3 regions of the Arthrobacter sp. AIWTK1 genome follow, and region 1 is predicted to be linked to each of the others. Evidence: riboswitches for the same ligand, from Rfam matches in the RefSeq annotation. Region 1 holds a riboswitch; each other region holds the start of a gene.
The links. Region 1 has a riboswitch for cyclic di-AMP ahead of AC1MDG_RS04110 (C40 family peptidase). Riboswitches for the same ligand answer to the same signal wherever they lie in the genome.
Positions count from the first base shown of each region.

Region 2: it holds a riboswitch for cyclic di-AMP, as region 1 does, so the genes downstream of both, AC1MDG_RS03440 (aggregation-promoting factor C-terminal-like domain-containing protein) here and AC1MDG_RS04110 (C40 family peptidase) in region 1, are expected to answer to the same signal.
Region 3: it holds a riboswitch for cyclic di-AMP, as region 1 does, so the genes downstream of both, AC1MDG_RS11725 (NlpC/P60 family protein) here and AC1MDG_RS04110 (C40 family peptidase) in region 1, are expected to answer to the same signal.

Region 1 covers NZ_CM155287.1:870,983-875,809, forward strand. The annotation lists gene serC (phosphoserine transaminase) at 1-897, opposite strand, end outside; gene AC1MDG_RS04100 (iron-dependent transcriptional repressor DtxR) at 1,300-1,995, shown strand; cyclic di-AMP (ydaO/yuaA leader) riboswitch at 2,137-2,350, shown strand; gene AC1MDG_RS04105 (M23 family metallopeptidase) at 2,354-3,175, shown strand; cyclic di-AMP (ydaO/yuaA leader) riboswitch at 3,324-3,482, shown strand; gene AC1MDG_RS04110 (C40 family peptidase) at 3,643-4,227, shown strand; gene AC1MDG_RS04115 (NlpC/P60 family protein) at 4,371-4,827, shown strand, end outside.
Region 2 covers NZ_CM155287.1:709,912-714,738, reverse strand. The annotation lists gene AC1MDG_RS03450 (response regulator transcription factor) at 1-218, shown strand, start outside; gene AC1MDG_RS03445 (HAMP domain-containing sensor histidine kinase) at 222-1,754, shown strand; cyclic di-AMP (ydaO/yuaA leader) riboswitch at 1,902-2,076, shown strand; gene AC1MDG_RS03440 (aggregation-promoting factor C-terminal-like domain-containing protein) at 2,076-2,849, shown strand; gene AC1MDG_RS03435 (hypothetical protein) at 3,323-3,541, shown strand; gene AC1MDG_RS03430 (glycosyltransferase) at 3,690-4,295, shown strand; gene AC1MDG_RS03425 (glycosyltransferase family protein) at 4,247-4,624, shown strand; gene AC1MDG_RS03420 (DUF7793 family protein) at 4,634-4,827, opposite strand, start outside.
Region 3 covers NZ_CM155287.1:2,561,107-2,565,933, reverse strand. The annotation lists gene AC1MDG_RS11745 (ribonuclease Z) at 1-402, opposite strand, end outside; gene AC1MDG_RS11740 (DNA alkylation repair protein) at 499-1,017, shown strand; gene AC1MDG_RS11735 (hypothetical protein) at 984-1,238, opposite strand; gene AC1MDG_RS11730 (polysaccharide deacetylase family protein) at 1,265-2,788, opposite strand; cyclic di-AMP (ydaO/yuaA leader) riboswitch at 3,034-3,207, shown strand; gene AC1MDG_RS11725 (NlpC/P60 family protein) at 3,211-3,975, shown strand; gene AC1MDG_RS11720 (hypothetical protein) at 4,091-4,675, opposite strand.

The DNA of each region.
Region 1 (4,827 bases):
GAACGGGGTGGCGTATTCGGAGGCTTCTGCCCAGGAGTAGATGCGGCCAGCCGAGTCGGCGGTGCGCGCAGCGGCAAAATCGAGCCCGCCGCTGGCGTTGAGCCACTGCACCTGCGCGTTCATAGTCACCAAGGTGGCCAGCGCCGGCGTGTTGTACGTTTGGTTGAGACGCGAATTGTCAATGGCGGTCTGCAGGTCCAGGAAGTCGGGGATCCACCGGCCGCTTGCCTTGATGCGCGCCGCGCGCTCCAACGCGGCGGGGGAGAAGAGGCCGAGCCACAGCCCGCCGTCGGACGCGAAGTTCTTCTGCGGCGCAAAGTAGTACACGTCAGCTTCCGACACATCGACATCCAGTCCGCCGGCAGCGGAGGTGGCATCGATCAGGACGAGCGACCCTTCATCTGCCCCGGCCACCCGCTTGACGGGGGCGGCCACACCCGTGGACGTTTCGTTCTGGGGCCAGGCGTAGACGTCAATGCCCGACTCTGCCTGCGCCACGGGCCGCGTGCCGGGATCGGCCTTGATGATGGAGGATGCGTCCAGGAACGGAGCCTGGTTGGTGGCAGAGGCGAATTTGGAGCCGAACTCGCCGAAGGAGAGGTGCTGGGCCTTGCTGTCCACCAGTCCGAATGCCGCGACATCCCAGAATGCGGTGGAGCCACCCACGCCGAGGATGACTTCGTAGCCTTCAGGGGCGCGGAAGAACTCGCTGAGGCCGTTGCGGACGGACCCTACGAGGTTCTTGACCGGGGCCTGGCGGTGCGACGTGCCCAGAAGCGTGGCTGATGCGGCGGACAGTGCTTCGATCTGCTCGGGGCGGACCTTTGAAGGCCCGGCGCCGAACCGTCCGTCCTTGGGCAGGAGGTTGGCGGGGATAGTGATGCTGGTGTCGCTCACAGTGGCTCCAATTTTTCGGCGTGGACGTGGAAAAGGCCCGGCAATGCACGGGTTCCTGCAGTGGGAATCCCCTACATTCTGCCTGACGTGCCCGCGGGGCACGGAACGGCATCCGTCATAGTCCAGTCACTGAGACATTGCAGGGGCAACTGTGTTTCCGTCGCTGTTCCGTTCTGCTTCGGTTCCGCTTTGGTTCTGTGGGGGGATTATCCGGAGTAATTCAAAATAGGCTAAGCTGTTCCCTGACGTACAGCGGGCCGCGATGCCGGCCGGGCTGATCCCGTGAGGCCGTCCCCGGAGGTTGATCGGTGGATGCAGGCCCACGTCGCCGAGGCCAACAGGAAGGCCTCCGCGCGGTACGGTGGGACTGACGCAAGGACTGTGCTCGAGGAGCTGAGCTGGATGACGGATCTGATCGACACTACTGAGATGTATCTTCGGACAATCTTGGAGCTTGAGGAAGAGAACATCGTTGCTCTCCGCGCCCGGATTGCCGAACGGCTGCGCCACTCCGGCCCCACCGTCTCGCAGACCATCGGGCGGATGGAACGCGACGGACTTGTAGTTGTTTCGGGTGACCGCCACCTTGAGCTCACCGAAACCGGCCGGAAACGGGCCACGGAGGTCATGCGCAAGCACCGCCTCGCGGAACGGCTACTGGCTGATGTCATCGGCCTCGACTGGGCGTACGTCCACGACGAAGCGTGCCGTTGGGAACACGTCATGAGCGAACGCGTGGAGCGGCGCATCTTCGAACTACTGGACCACCCCACGGTTTCCCCCTACGGCAATCCCATTCCCGGCCTGGCAGCCCTCGGCGGCCAGCCCGCCCCCGCGTTCACCGACGGCGTGGTGAACCTCCTCGACGCCATGAGCGCATACGGGGCCGACTCCCGCGTCACTGTCAGCCGGCTGGCCGAGCCGATCCAGGTTGAGCCGGAGCTTCTGGTGCAGCTCGACGAAGGCGGGATCCGCCCGGGCGCAACCCTCGCGCTGGAGCGTGTGGGCGAGTACATCTCGGTGCGCGTGCCCGAGATCGAAGGCGCCTTGGAACTGCCGCCCGAAGTTGCGGCCCACGTGTTTGTTACCGTCAGCTAACCGCCCAACTCGTAGGACCACCTACAACCGGGCTGAGACGAAGATAACGGAATTATTACCGCGCTGGTTAATCACCTATAGTTGAGGACTAGCGCCGATACTAAAGCGTTACCTGATCCGAAGCCGAGCTCTGCCAGCGGATCAGCGTACGAATCACCTCCTGGCAGAGGCGGGGGAACCACCATCGGCCGTTATCAAACGGTCTTGGGGTGAAGTCCGTCAGCGGCAAGCCACTTCCGACGAAGGATTCCTTAGGGACACCCCTGTGTCGGATGCCTTGCATTGGCGGGCCGGGTCTGTGATCTCTCTGACCCGAATCCGACAGCTAACTTCGCAGGCTATCCAGAGAGGATATTTCTTGACCACGCAGACCGTCAGGGGCCGCCGCAGGGCGACCGGTCCCGCTTCGGAGTACCCCGTGGCCGAAGCCGTTATGACGGTCAGGCCGCGCGATGCACACCGCGATGCCCGGCGACGCCGGAGCCTGTTCAGCCAGGTGACCGAGTTTGCTGCCGCCAGCGGCGTGGGTCAGAAAGCCGGCATTGCTCTGGCGGCCACCGGACTGGTCCTCACCGTGACCGTGCCGTCCACTGGACCCATGACATCCACGGCAGACACGGGAAACCCCGCTGCCGCAGCAGTCGCGGCGCAGCCGGAGGTCTCCGCTGCCGCCAGCGCCAAAATCGACTTCAACCGGACCACCGTAGCCACCAAGGGGGATCCCGACGGCAAGCTCAAGCAACTCCTGAGCGCCCAGTCAGCGGGAACGATCACCCGTGCGGCGTCCACCGGCAGCCTGGGGGCGCCGCTGGAACAGATGGTCACCGCTTCACCCTTCGGTTTCCGGGTCAGCCCCATCACGGGCGGAGCCGGCGAGTTCCACCGCGGCCAGGACTACGCGGCCCAGTGCGGCACCAGCGTCTTCGCTGCTGCCAGTGGAACCGTGACCTTCTCCGGCTGGCACCCCTACGGCGGCGGTAACCGCGTGGTGCTCGACCACGGCAACGGCCTGGAAACCACGTACAACCACCTCTCGTCGTCCAGCGTCCAGGTAGGCCAGAAGGTCAGCCGCGGCGACGTCGTGGCGCTCAGCGGGACCACTGGAGCCTCTACCGGCTGCCACCTCCATTTCGAAGTAATGGTCAACGGCGAAGTCGTCGACCCGCTCGGCTGGCTCTGATCCAAACGATGGGTCACTCTCGCATTCCTGTGACATGCCGTGATCTGAATGTGACATTCGTTCGGAATTCCTGTACCGTTTAGAGCACGCCAACTTTTCCGAAGTTGGCGCTCTTGAGTGGATTGCCTAACTCTGCCACCGCTCAAGGTCCGTTCGCATGACATCGTCTGGCAGAGGCGGGGGAACCAATTTTGGTCTTCGCAAGAAGACCTTGGGGTTAAGTCGCAACGCTTCCCAGGAAGCCGAGCGGCCGGGTGACTCCCATCCGAATCCGACAGCTCACCTCGTAGGCATTGGGAGAGGCTACCTTCGTGTCTACACGTCACAATTCTGCGCGCCACCGTGCGCAAACGGTTCGTACGAACCCGTTGAACTCCGTGTCCAGGGCTGTTACTGCCAACGCCGGGACCGTAGGTCGCCAGGCGGCTGTCATCGCAGCTGCTTCCGGATTGATCCTCAGCGTTGGGATGCCGGCAAATGCCGCCGATACCAACCTGGGCGTTTCCGCTTCGACGGAGTCCGGCTCACAGTCAGCACAGCTGGCCGTAACTGCAGAACCCACAGCGACTGTTTCCTTCGAGCGTCCGGCAGTGACCACGATGGCAGCGCCCAAGGTTGAAACCGTTCGGGCACAGTCCACCGGTGCAGATGCCAGCGAGACCTCCACTGAAGCTGACGGAGAAGCCAAGGCAGGCAAGCTTGCCGACGCCGCTTCCTCAGCCGCAGCATCGGGCCTCGCTGCTATCGCTTACACGGGCATTGGCAGTCCGTACGTCTGGGGTGGAACCACTCCCGGCGGCTGGGACTGCTCAGGCTTCACCCAGTGGGTTTACGCGCAGGCCGGCATCAGCATCCCCCGTACCAATGCATGGACCGCCATGAAGCCCACCGCCACTCCGGCGCCGGGCGACTTGGTCATGCAAAACGGTGGCGCACATGTTGGCATCTACGTCGGCAACGGCATGATGATCAGCGCGCTGAACCCCTCGCAGGGCACCCTCCTGCACGCGGTGTCCGCCACGGGCACCTCCGCGTTCTACACGCTTCGCTAAAACACGCCGCGCTTCCCATCGCTGAAGCGCGCGTACTTCGCTAAAAAACCCTGTTCGGGCCGTTCCGGCTTACCCCCAAGATGCCGGAGCGTCCAAAAACCGCGGCCTGCCATGCAGTCTGAGGAAAACGAAAGAGAGAACTAATGACTACACGTGCCATCGCACGGCACCGCGCCGAGGTTACCAAAACCAACTCGCTTGCTGTCATTGCCAAGGCTGTCGGCGACAACGCCGGCGGCATGGGTCGCCAGGCTGCGGTTATCGCTGCTGCCTCCGGCCTGGTCCTGACGAGCGGTATCGCAGCCAACGCTGCCGACACCAACGTTCAGCGCGAAGCAACCTCTGCTTCCACCCTGGAAGTACAGTCTTCCGCTCCGGCCAACATCTCGGCTGCCTCCAGCATCGCCATCTCCTTCGAGAAGCCGGCTGTTTCCACCTCCCCGGCTCCGGTCGTTGAGGCTCCCAAGCCCGTCGTTGAGGTTCAGGAAGCTGCTCCCGCGGCCGCTCCGGTTGCCGTCGCCGAGACCGTATCCGCTCCGGCTGCTCCCGCAGCACCGGCCGCCCCCGCCGTTGCCAGCGGAAACGGCGCTTCGATCGCAG
Region 2 (4,827 bases), 160 kb from region 1:
CCACCCAGTTCGAACTCCTCCGCTACCTCATGGAGAACCCCAAGCGCGTTGTCAGCAAGGCCCAGATCCTGGACCGCGTATGGGACTACGACTTCGGCGGCCAGGCCAACATCGTAGAGCTCTACATCTCCTACCTGCGCAAGAAGGTGGATGCCACGCACCCGCCCATGATCCACACCGTCCGCGGAGCGGGCTACGTCATCAAACCGGCGGATTGAGCGGTGCCCACACTCTCCGGGGAAATCCGCAAAGACCGCCGCCGCTGGCTCGACCCTTCGACGTGGCACCTGCGCACCCGGCTGGTCCTGGTGGCCATGGCGCTGCTGGTGGCCATCTGCGGCGCCATTGGCCTCTTCAGCTATGCCTCCATGGATTCCTTCCTGACCAGGCAGCTCGATGAACGGCTGGGGCAGGCCTCACGGCTATCGAACGAGGCAGGACGGCCACGGCCCAGCAACCCGTCCGGCAGGCAGGACGGGTTCGAAGGCCCGGGCCAAGGAGTCGGGACGCTCATCGCGCGCATTGACAACGGGAATGTCAGCAGCGCCGGGTTCCTCGCCAAAGACGCCACCGTGGCGTCCCTCTCCCCCGAGGACAACCAGATCCTCTTGGCACTCCAGCACGACGGAACACCCGTCGATCGGGCCCTGTCCACCGGCTCCTACCGCCTGGTGGCGGTGGAGGCGCCGTACGGGGACGTGGTTGTCACCGGACTTCCCCTCAACGAAAAACAGAACACGCTCAGCTCTTTGGTCTGGACGATGGTGATCGTCTCGATGGGCGGCCTCGTCCTGATCGGGCTTGCCGGAACAGTGCTGATCCGACGCACCATGAAACCCCTCGAGCAGCTGTCCGAAGTCGCCACGCAGGTTTCGCAACTGCCGCTCGACGCCGGTGAGGTGGCCCTCGCAGTCCGCGTCCCGCCGTCGAACGCGCATCCTGGAACTGAAGTGGGCAGCGTGGGCCACGCCCTCAACCTGATGCTGGACAACGTCTCCAAGGCACTGGAGGCCCGGCAGCAGAGCGAGACCAAAGTGCGCCAGTTCGTGGCCGACGCCTCGCACGAGCTGCGCACGCCGCTCACGGCTATCCGCGGCTACACGGAGCTGATGCGGATGACCGAGGACTTCACCCCCGACGGCAAGAAGTCACTCGCCAGGGTGCAGAGCCAGTCCGAACGGATGACCACCCTGGTGGAGGACCTCCTCCTGCTGGCCCGGCTCGACGAAGGCCAGCCGCTGAAGATCAGCGACGTGGACCTGACGCAGCTCGCAGTGGAAACCGTCAGCGACGAAAAGGTCATGGCGCCGGACCGCATCTGGCAGCTCGAACTGCCCGAAGAGCCCGTGGTGGTGCGCGGCGATGCCAAGCAGCTGCACCAAGTGCTGGCCAACCTGCTCTCCAACGCACGCAAGCATACGGAGCCGGGCACCACCGTGGTCACCGGAGTGATGCGCTCGGCCGACGGCAGCGCCGTGGTAACCGTGACGGACAACGGTGCTGGGATTCCGCCGGAGTTCGTGGACCGGGTGTTTGCACGCTTTGCCAGGGCGGACGCTGCCCGCACCAGCCCGGCTGGATCCGCTGCGCGTTGGGGCGCTGCCGGGGCCGCCGCAGCCGAGGGGACAAGCGGCCTGGGCCTGTCGATTGTGCAGTCGATCGTGGAGGCGCACGGCGGAACCGTGGAAGTGAACTCCCGCCCGGGACGTACTGAGTTCGCACTGCGCCTTCCGGGGGAATCGCCGGACGCTTAGCGACTTCGGTTTGGGGTGAGAGGTTCAGCGCACGCGCAAGCCAACGCGCCGTCGTCGTGATCCTCGTTACCTAAATGTGACTTAAGCGCCGGACTCCTGTACGGTTTTTAGAGTGCGGCCACCGTTCCGGCCGCATATCCGGATGGACGCCAAACTCTGCCGCTACCCGGATTTCCTCATGATCAGGCAGAGGCGGGGGACCCAGGTCTCCGGGCATTCTGCATTGCCGCCCTTGGGGTGAAGCCGACACGTGAAGTTCCGTGCGGCCGGATGACCTCATCCGAACCCGACAGCTAACTCCGCCGGCATCGAGAGGCAACCATGACTAAATCCACGCCAGAAGTACGTCCTGAGCCCGCTTCCCACAAGTCCGCAGCGCCTGCGCACCATTCACGCCACCGTGCTGAACCAGCCGCCACGGCGTCCCCGCTGTCCCGGTTCACTGCCGGCCTGCAGGGCTCCGGCCGCCGTGCCGCCGTAGTGGCCACCGCCTGCGCCGTGCTGATTGGCGTCGGCGCCGCCGGCCAGGCTTCCGAACCCGTAGCCCCCGCAACATCGGCAACGGGTTCAGGAAACACAGCGACAACGGCCGACGCCGAATCGAGGCTCGCGTTCGAAAAGATCCTCGTTTCCGCCATGCCCGCACCGGCCTCTGTCAGCGTGACCGCGCAGTCGTCGGAGGAGAAGCCGGCGGAGAAGGCACCGGAAGCACCTGCAGCGGCCCCCGCACCGGCACCTGCAGCCGCCCCCGAACCGGCTCCTGCCCCGGCACCGCCCGTCGCCGTTGACGATCCCGCAGCTGCCCAGGCATATGCTGCCTCGCAGCTGGGCACGTACGGCTGGGCGGCTGACCAGATGCAGTGCCTCACCACGCTCTGGACCAAGGAATCGGATTGGAAGACCACCGCCACGAACGCCAGCAGTGGCGCGTACGGCATTGTCCAGTCGCTGCCGGCCGAAAAGATGGCCAGCGCCGGGTCCGACTACCTGACCAACTTCCGCACCCAGATCAACTGGGGCTTGAACTACGTGAAGGAACGCTACGGCTCCCCCTGCGGCGCCCTGGACTTCCACTACGCCAACAACTGGTACTAAGCCGGCACCTGTAGCCATCTTGGTTCGCAACAGCGGAGGCCCCGAATCCACCCGGATTCGGGGCCTTCGCTGCGTCCGGGAACCTTCGTGCTCCGTTTCGCCGCCACAAGGTTTTCACAAGGTCGAGGAGTGACTCTTGGTCGCCGCCGCTTTCAATCGTCTTCCAAGCGGCTGCCGGCCCCAGCGCCGTCATCAAGATGCAGGGAGCACAACAATGAAAAAATGGTTAGTTCCGACGGCCGTCCTGGCGTCAATCTTCGCCGCCGCAGCCACCGCTTCAAACCGAATACATCTTTCATTGCGGCCAAGCTGCCGGTGGCTTCGACATCGAGGCCACCGTGACTGGCCGGGTAAAGGACATCGTCATCCCTGGGGACAGAGTCATTTCCATTGCCCCAAACCTTAATGTGACACTAACTGCAAACGGTAAGACTGTGAGTTACGTCATCACTGGCGCCTCACATATCCAATTCGTGCCAAACGCCGAAGATCCCACCAGCGTCGAATTCAAGTCGACCGGCAGGAACCTTCTTTCATTCGCTGATACTGACAACACCGGACCTGACGTTTCCGGAGTGGTCCTCGTATCGGGCAACTTCAACTTCGCCGTTACCGGGGACTTCCAAAGGGAACTCAGGCGATACTCGGGACCGGGCAGGGTGATCGACGTCTGCGAAGTTCTGGCACCCTAACCCAGGATCCGCGGCGGCGGTGCTTCCACCAATGACGGTGGGAGCACCGCCGTCGTTTCCGTTCCGGCTTCCGTGCCCCGGCAAATCCCACAGCAGCCACACAGCTTTGGCCTAAATCCTTCATATGCGGCGGCAGCATAGTTGAACCATGACGCCCACAGACCTGGCCACGGGACCCCTGCTGCACCCGCAACCGCGGGCCGCCGTCGGCGCCCGGCCGGGTTCTCCCGCCCCGACGTTCCCGCGGCCGGGATACGCACGTCGGGCCCCCATCGCAACGGCGATCCACGGGCATTCAGCGACAACAGTGCCTGTCCTCGATGTAGTCATCCCGGTGTACAACGAGGAACAGGTCCTGGAGCACTCCCTCCGCCAGCTCCACTCCTATCTGGCCGGCACGTTTCCGCACGCCTTCCGGATCACGGTGGCAGACAATGCCAGCACTGACGGCACGCTCAAGGTCGCCGAGCGTGTGGCCCGGGAGTTCCGCGAGGTTGCTGTGGTCAGGCTCGCCTCCAAAGGCCGCGGCAATGCCCTTCGGACGGTGTGGCTGGCCTCGCCGTCACCCGTACTGGCATACATGGATGTGAACCTTTCCACCGACCTCGCAGCCCTCGCTCCCCTGGTGGCACCGCTCGTGTCCGGGCATTCGGACCTTGCGATTGGAACCCGGCTGGCAAGAACTTCCCGTGTTGCCCGCAAACCATGCGCGGGTTCATCTCCCGCGGCTACAACTTCCTGCTGCATGCGCTGATGGGTGTGCACTTCAGCGATGCACAGTGCGGTTTCAAGGCCATCCGTGCAGATGTTGCCCGGCACATCCTGCCGCACACGGCGGATAGCGCCTGGTTTTTCGACACCGAGATGCTGGTTCTGGCCGAAAAGTGCGGACTGCGAGTGCACGAGGTTCCGGTGGACTGGACCGACGGTGGCGACTCCGGCGTGGACCTTATGCAGACCGCCCTCGCCGACCTGCGCGGCATGGGCCCCGCCTCGCGCGCGACCTGGCAACAGGCCGCATTCCGGTTGCGGACCTGCGGGCGGAACTCGCACCGGGTGCGCCACTCCTGCGGTGACGGCTAGAGGTGACGGCTAAAGGAGCCGGAGCCACCGCATGGCTTCCTCCGGGCAGGTGAAGTAACGCGTCGGAGCGGCCGGAGAGTGAATGCGGAGGAAGAAATTGGCGAGAGCCCGGTCCACCGGGGACGATCCAAGGAGCGCCACCCTGGCAACAGTGCTGGGACTGGCAAAGACGCGCCGGGCACCGCGACTCATGGTGGCCGTCG
Region 3 (4,827 bases), 1.7 Mb from region 1:
GCGGTGCCGCAACGGCCGCACCTCCAAGCCGGGTGCGATCGGGCCGGGACCTGAGTGCGGGTGCAGCCGCAGGTCCAGGCCGGGGGAGGCGAGGGACACGAGGGCACTGACCACGTCCCTACCGGAGGCCGGGAAATGCAGGTCCACCGGGTGCTGCACCCCGTCGAGGACCATGCGGGACAGTACGCCGGGCAGGCCGAAGCAGTGGTCCCCGTGGACATGGGTGAGGCAGATCCGCGTAATCCGGCTGGATGAGACGCCCGCGTGGATCATCTGACGCTGGGTGCCTTCGCCCGGATCAAAGAGCAGCCCCTCGCCGTCCCAGCGAAGCAAGTACCCGTTGTGGTTGCGGGTCCGCGTGGGAACCTGCGAGGCGGTTCCGAGGACAACCAGTTCGCGCATGGGATTGAGTGTCCCACGTTGCCGCGGAACGCGCTCGCGGGCCGTGGGTGAGCAGGGGCCCATGTGCGGCTCGCAATATTGCGACAGAATAGTCGGGTGACCGACGCCTGCGACTTTGTGGATGCCGCGCTGCAGCGGGAGAGCTCCTGGCTCAGGGCAGAAGAGGCGCAGGCCCGCCTGGGCGACCGGCTTCAGTACTACGGCGCATCGGTTGGTGCGGTGCGGGGGACCGTCCGCGACATGCTGCGCCGCCATCGTGACCTCGTTCACGACGACATCACCGCGCTCAGCAGCGAGCTGTGGTCCGTGCCAGTCTTCGAACGCCGCCTGGCGGCGGTTGTGCTGCTGCAGTCCCGGGTGGCGCTGCTCAACAACTCAGACCTCACCCGGATCGAGGGCTTTGTGCGGGAGGCGCAGCTGGGTGAGCTGGTGGACCCGATCGCTGCCGACGTCGTCCGTCCGTTAATTGCGGGGCTGGAAGGGCAGGCAAGGACGCGGGCGGATGCGGTGCTGGACCGCTGGGCGGGGGATCCTGATCCCTGGCTGAGGCGCGCGGCCGTGCTGGCGGTGTCGGACGGCCCTCAGCCGCGGGCCCGGCGCTCCACCACCGCGTAGGCCCTGCCTTCCAGGAACTCCCAGTCGGTGACCACCATGAACCCGAGCGCGCTGACGCGGTCGTTGAGGACCAGGATGTCAAAGCCGCCGTCCCGCGGTTCGGCGTCCCACGTCGCTACATGGAGTTCCTTGCCCTCTAGGATCAAGAGCTCCGTGTTGACGTCAAAATCCTCCTGCGGCTGATCGCTCAGCTGGCAGATGGCCACGCAATAGTGTTTCACCTACATATTCCGCTTCATGCCGGCTCTTACGCCGGGAAGGCGCTGTTGTAGCGGTAGAGGAAGGCAGCCACCTGGTCACGGTTGACCGGCAACGCGGACCGGTACGTCCTCGTGCCGTCCGCCTCGGTCCAGCCGTTGGAGATGCCTTGTGACGCCAGCCATGAGATCTCTTTGAAGAAGGCCGTTTGCGCGGAAATGTCGGCGAAGGGCGATGCCCCCGGTGTGTAGGTCGGGCTGCCGGCGAAACGGTACACAAATGCGGCGACCTGGTCACGGTTGACGGCCAGTGTTGGCCGGAAGGTCTTGGAGCCGTCGGACTCGGTCCAGCCGGTGGTAATACCCCGGGAGGCAAGCCAGAGAATTTCCTTGTAGAAGGGAGTCTGCGGCGTGACATCCGTAAACGGCGATGCCCCGGGCGAATATGCCGGGCTTCCGTTCATCCGATAGAAAAACGCCGCCATCATGTCCCGGCTTGCCGCAACGCCGGGACGGAACGTGCGTGTTCCGTCGCTTTCGAGCCAGCCGACGGAAATGCCTTGGGCGGCCATCCAGTTGACCTCGGTGTACAGCGCCGCGCCCTGGGGTACGTCAGCAAACGAGATTGGCGACGGGGAGGGAGACGGCGACGGGGAGGGAGACGGGGAGGGAGAGGGGGAGGGAGAGGGGGAGGGAGACGGCGGGGGTGACGTCACGGGGGACTGGCCCAGTGCCTGCGCCACTGTTCGGACCGACGTCGTACCGTTTGCTGTCCGCGCAGCCAGCCACGTGACGAACTCCTTGAACAAGGCGGGGCTGATGGACAGGGACGGATCCGTTCCGTTGGCAATCTCGTGGAAGGTCAGCTGGAGCCAGCCGCCGGTCGTCTCGGCGTTGGTGACGGTGGCCTGCAGGTCCGCCAGGGTCCAGGTGGCGGCCACCTGGTCAGGGGCCTTGGTGACCATGGGGTTGTTCGGCGGCAGCGTCTCCGCAACCGGGCAGGACGCGCAACTCGCGGGAGACCGGATGTCGCCCAGGCCCCGTGAGCTGGCGTAGCCGCAGCCGCGGACCGCTGATTGTGCTGTGGCGTTCTCCGCCGCAAAGGGGTAGGCGAAGTTCCGGACGGTGAAGCCCCAGCCTTCAAGGGTGGTCTTGCTGTTGCAGGCCTCCGCGCTGGCGGCCGCTGCGCCGATCGTTGTCATGTCCGGGTGCGTCACGCTGTGGCCGCCGATTTCGTTGCCGTCCGCCGCGAGAGTGTCCAGGTTTGCCCGGGTGAGGAAACCGGACTGGCCTACAAAGGAAGTGGTGATGAAGAAAGTGCCCACCAGCCCGTGGGCTTTCAGCTCTTGCGCGGCCGCCAACTGGCTGCCGAGGCCGTCGTCGAAGGTCAGGCTGACGATGGTTGGCCCCGCGGCCTTCGAGGCGCCGGCCACGCCCACCAGTGTGCTGACGGCCAGCAGCAAAGCGCCCAGGATGGCGACCCAGCGCCGGCCGTGCCGGCCTCCCGGCGCAGGCTCAGGAGGTTCCGCTACGTGACGTGCGGGGTTGCGGGCAGGCTGATTCGACCAACGCATGATGCCTCCAAGCGTGTGAGTCCCCCCGCAAGAACATGCACGTAGACTACGCCTCGCGGCGCCAAGGCAAAACACTCGACTTTGATCAACGCAGTACCCGAGTACCGCCGCTACCTGCTAGCGCATCCCGGTTCCCGTGGCGCCGTTACCTGAATGTGACATCGGTGCATGGCCCGCGTACGGTGGGACAGTGCCGTTATCCCGGATAGGGGCACTCCCGGGCGGATTGCCTAACCCTGCCGCGGCCCGGGATCCAACCGAAACTGACCGCCAGGGACGGGGAAACCATTTTTGGCCTGCAGAGTTGTGCAGGCCTTCGGGGTGAAGCCGCAAGCCCTCCGCCAAGCGGAAGGCGACTGCGGCCGGGTGTCTCCCATCCGAATCCGACAGCTAACCTCGCAGGCATCGGGAGAGGTTACCTCATGTCTTCACGCAAACTGTCCGCTCATCATCGCTCCACCGCGCCTGCGGGGCGCTCCGGGTTTACCACGACCGGCGGTAGGGGCAGGGTCGGCCGCCAGGCCGCGGTTATTGCAGCCGCTTCAGGCCTGGTCCTGTCCAGCGGGATGGCGGCCCAGGCTGCCGAAGCCCCCGTGGAACGCGACTCGGCTCCGGCGTCCGCCCTTGACGCCAAGGCCCAGGTGGGTGCCCCGCTCAGCGCAGACTCCCACGTCCGGATCAGTTTCGAACGTCCGGACGTCAGCACCACCCCCGCTCCCGTGGAAGTGCCGGTCGCAGAGCCCGCTCCGGCAGAGGCGGCCGCTCCCGCGGCAGCTCCGGCTCCTGTTGCCGCCCCGGCGGCTCCCGCCGTTTCCGTCCAGGTACAGGCAGCCGCACCGGCTCCCGCCGCTGCCCCGGCCGCCGGCGGTGTCAATGCCGCCATGGTTTCTGCTGCTTATGCGCAACTGGGCATCACCCAGGACTGCACGGCCATGGTGGAGAAGGCACTTGGCTCCGCAGGCATTCCCGTCGGCGACCTGGGACCCATGCAGTTCATGAACTACGGCTCGGTGGTGGGGGAGCCCCAGCCCGGGGACATGGTGGTGCAGTCCGGCCACGTGGGCATCTACATCGGCGACGGCCAGGTGATCAGCGGCGGAATGAACGGCGTCAATGCCACCGTGACGCACCCGCTGTCGTGGCTGACGGCCACCGGCGGCGTTACCTTCGTCCGGGCCGGAGCCTAGCACTCCGGCCCGGCCTGCCCCGGCGGGAGGGAAGACCCGGCGGAAGGGCCGGTGATCGGCTGCCTTGGGGGCAGCAGGTCACCGGCCCTTCCTGTAGCCGAGTGGCGGCCGGTGTTCAGATCGGCGACATCCCGACCTGAACCGTGCTCTCGCCCTGCGCGAATTTGATGCGCAGCACTGCGGCGCGCGTGTCCGCAGGGATAGTGAAGCGGACCTCGCCCGACGTGCTTGAATCGCCTCCCACCACTTCGTTCAGCCCCGAATCGGGGGAATGGCTGACTCCGCCCACGTTCAGCCTGAACGCTGCGTCCCAAAAGTTGATGTCGTACCTGCCGTGGTTGGTGCATCTGAGCGTGAAAGTCAGTGCGACCTTCCCTGACACATCAGGGCGCGCACGGGCGTCGAGAATTTCGTATTCGACGTCGGCTGCCCTGTAGTTGCGCCCGGCCGGCAGGGCAACGGCCCACTCCGCGCTGTTACCGGTGCCGGATGCAGTAACGGACGGCGGAACAACGCCGCCTGGCCGGGCGGGGCCGCTTGCGGAAGCGCCCGCCGTCGATGCGGCGGGCCGGCCGGCGTCGAAAATCCCCAGCTGCCCCAAGCCGAGCAGCAGCCCCGTCACGGCGGTAATCACCGCGGCGGCGGCGGTCAGCAGACCGGGCAGCGTAGCCCACCAGCTCGTGGGCTTTTCCTCCGTCATAGCCGTTCCCCCTGGGTCCTCTGCCAAGGTCATCCGTAGTATCCCAATAATCCTGCCAGGCGCCCGCTGGCGCCAGGTGCAGGTTGATCCCGCGTGACGTCCCGCCCGGCACCCGCCAACTGCCAGTGCGCAACGGCCCTGTTTTCGCCGCC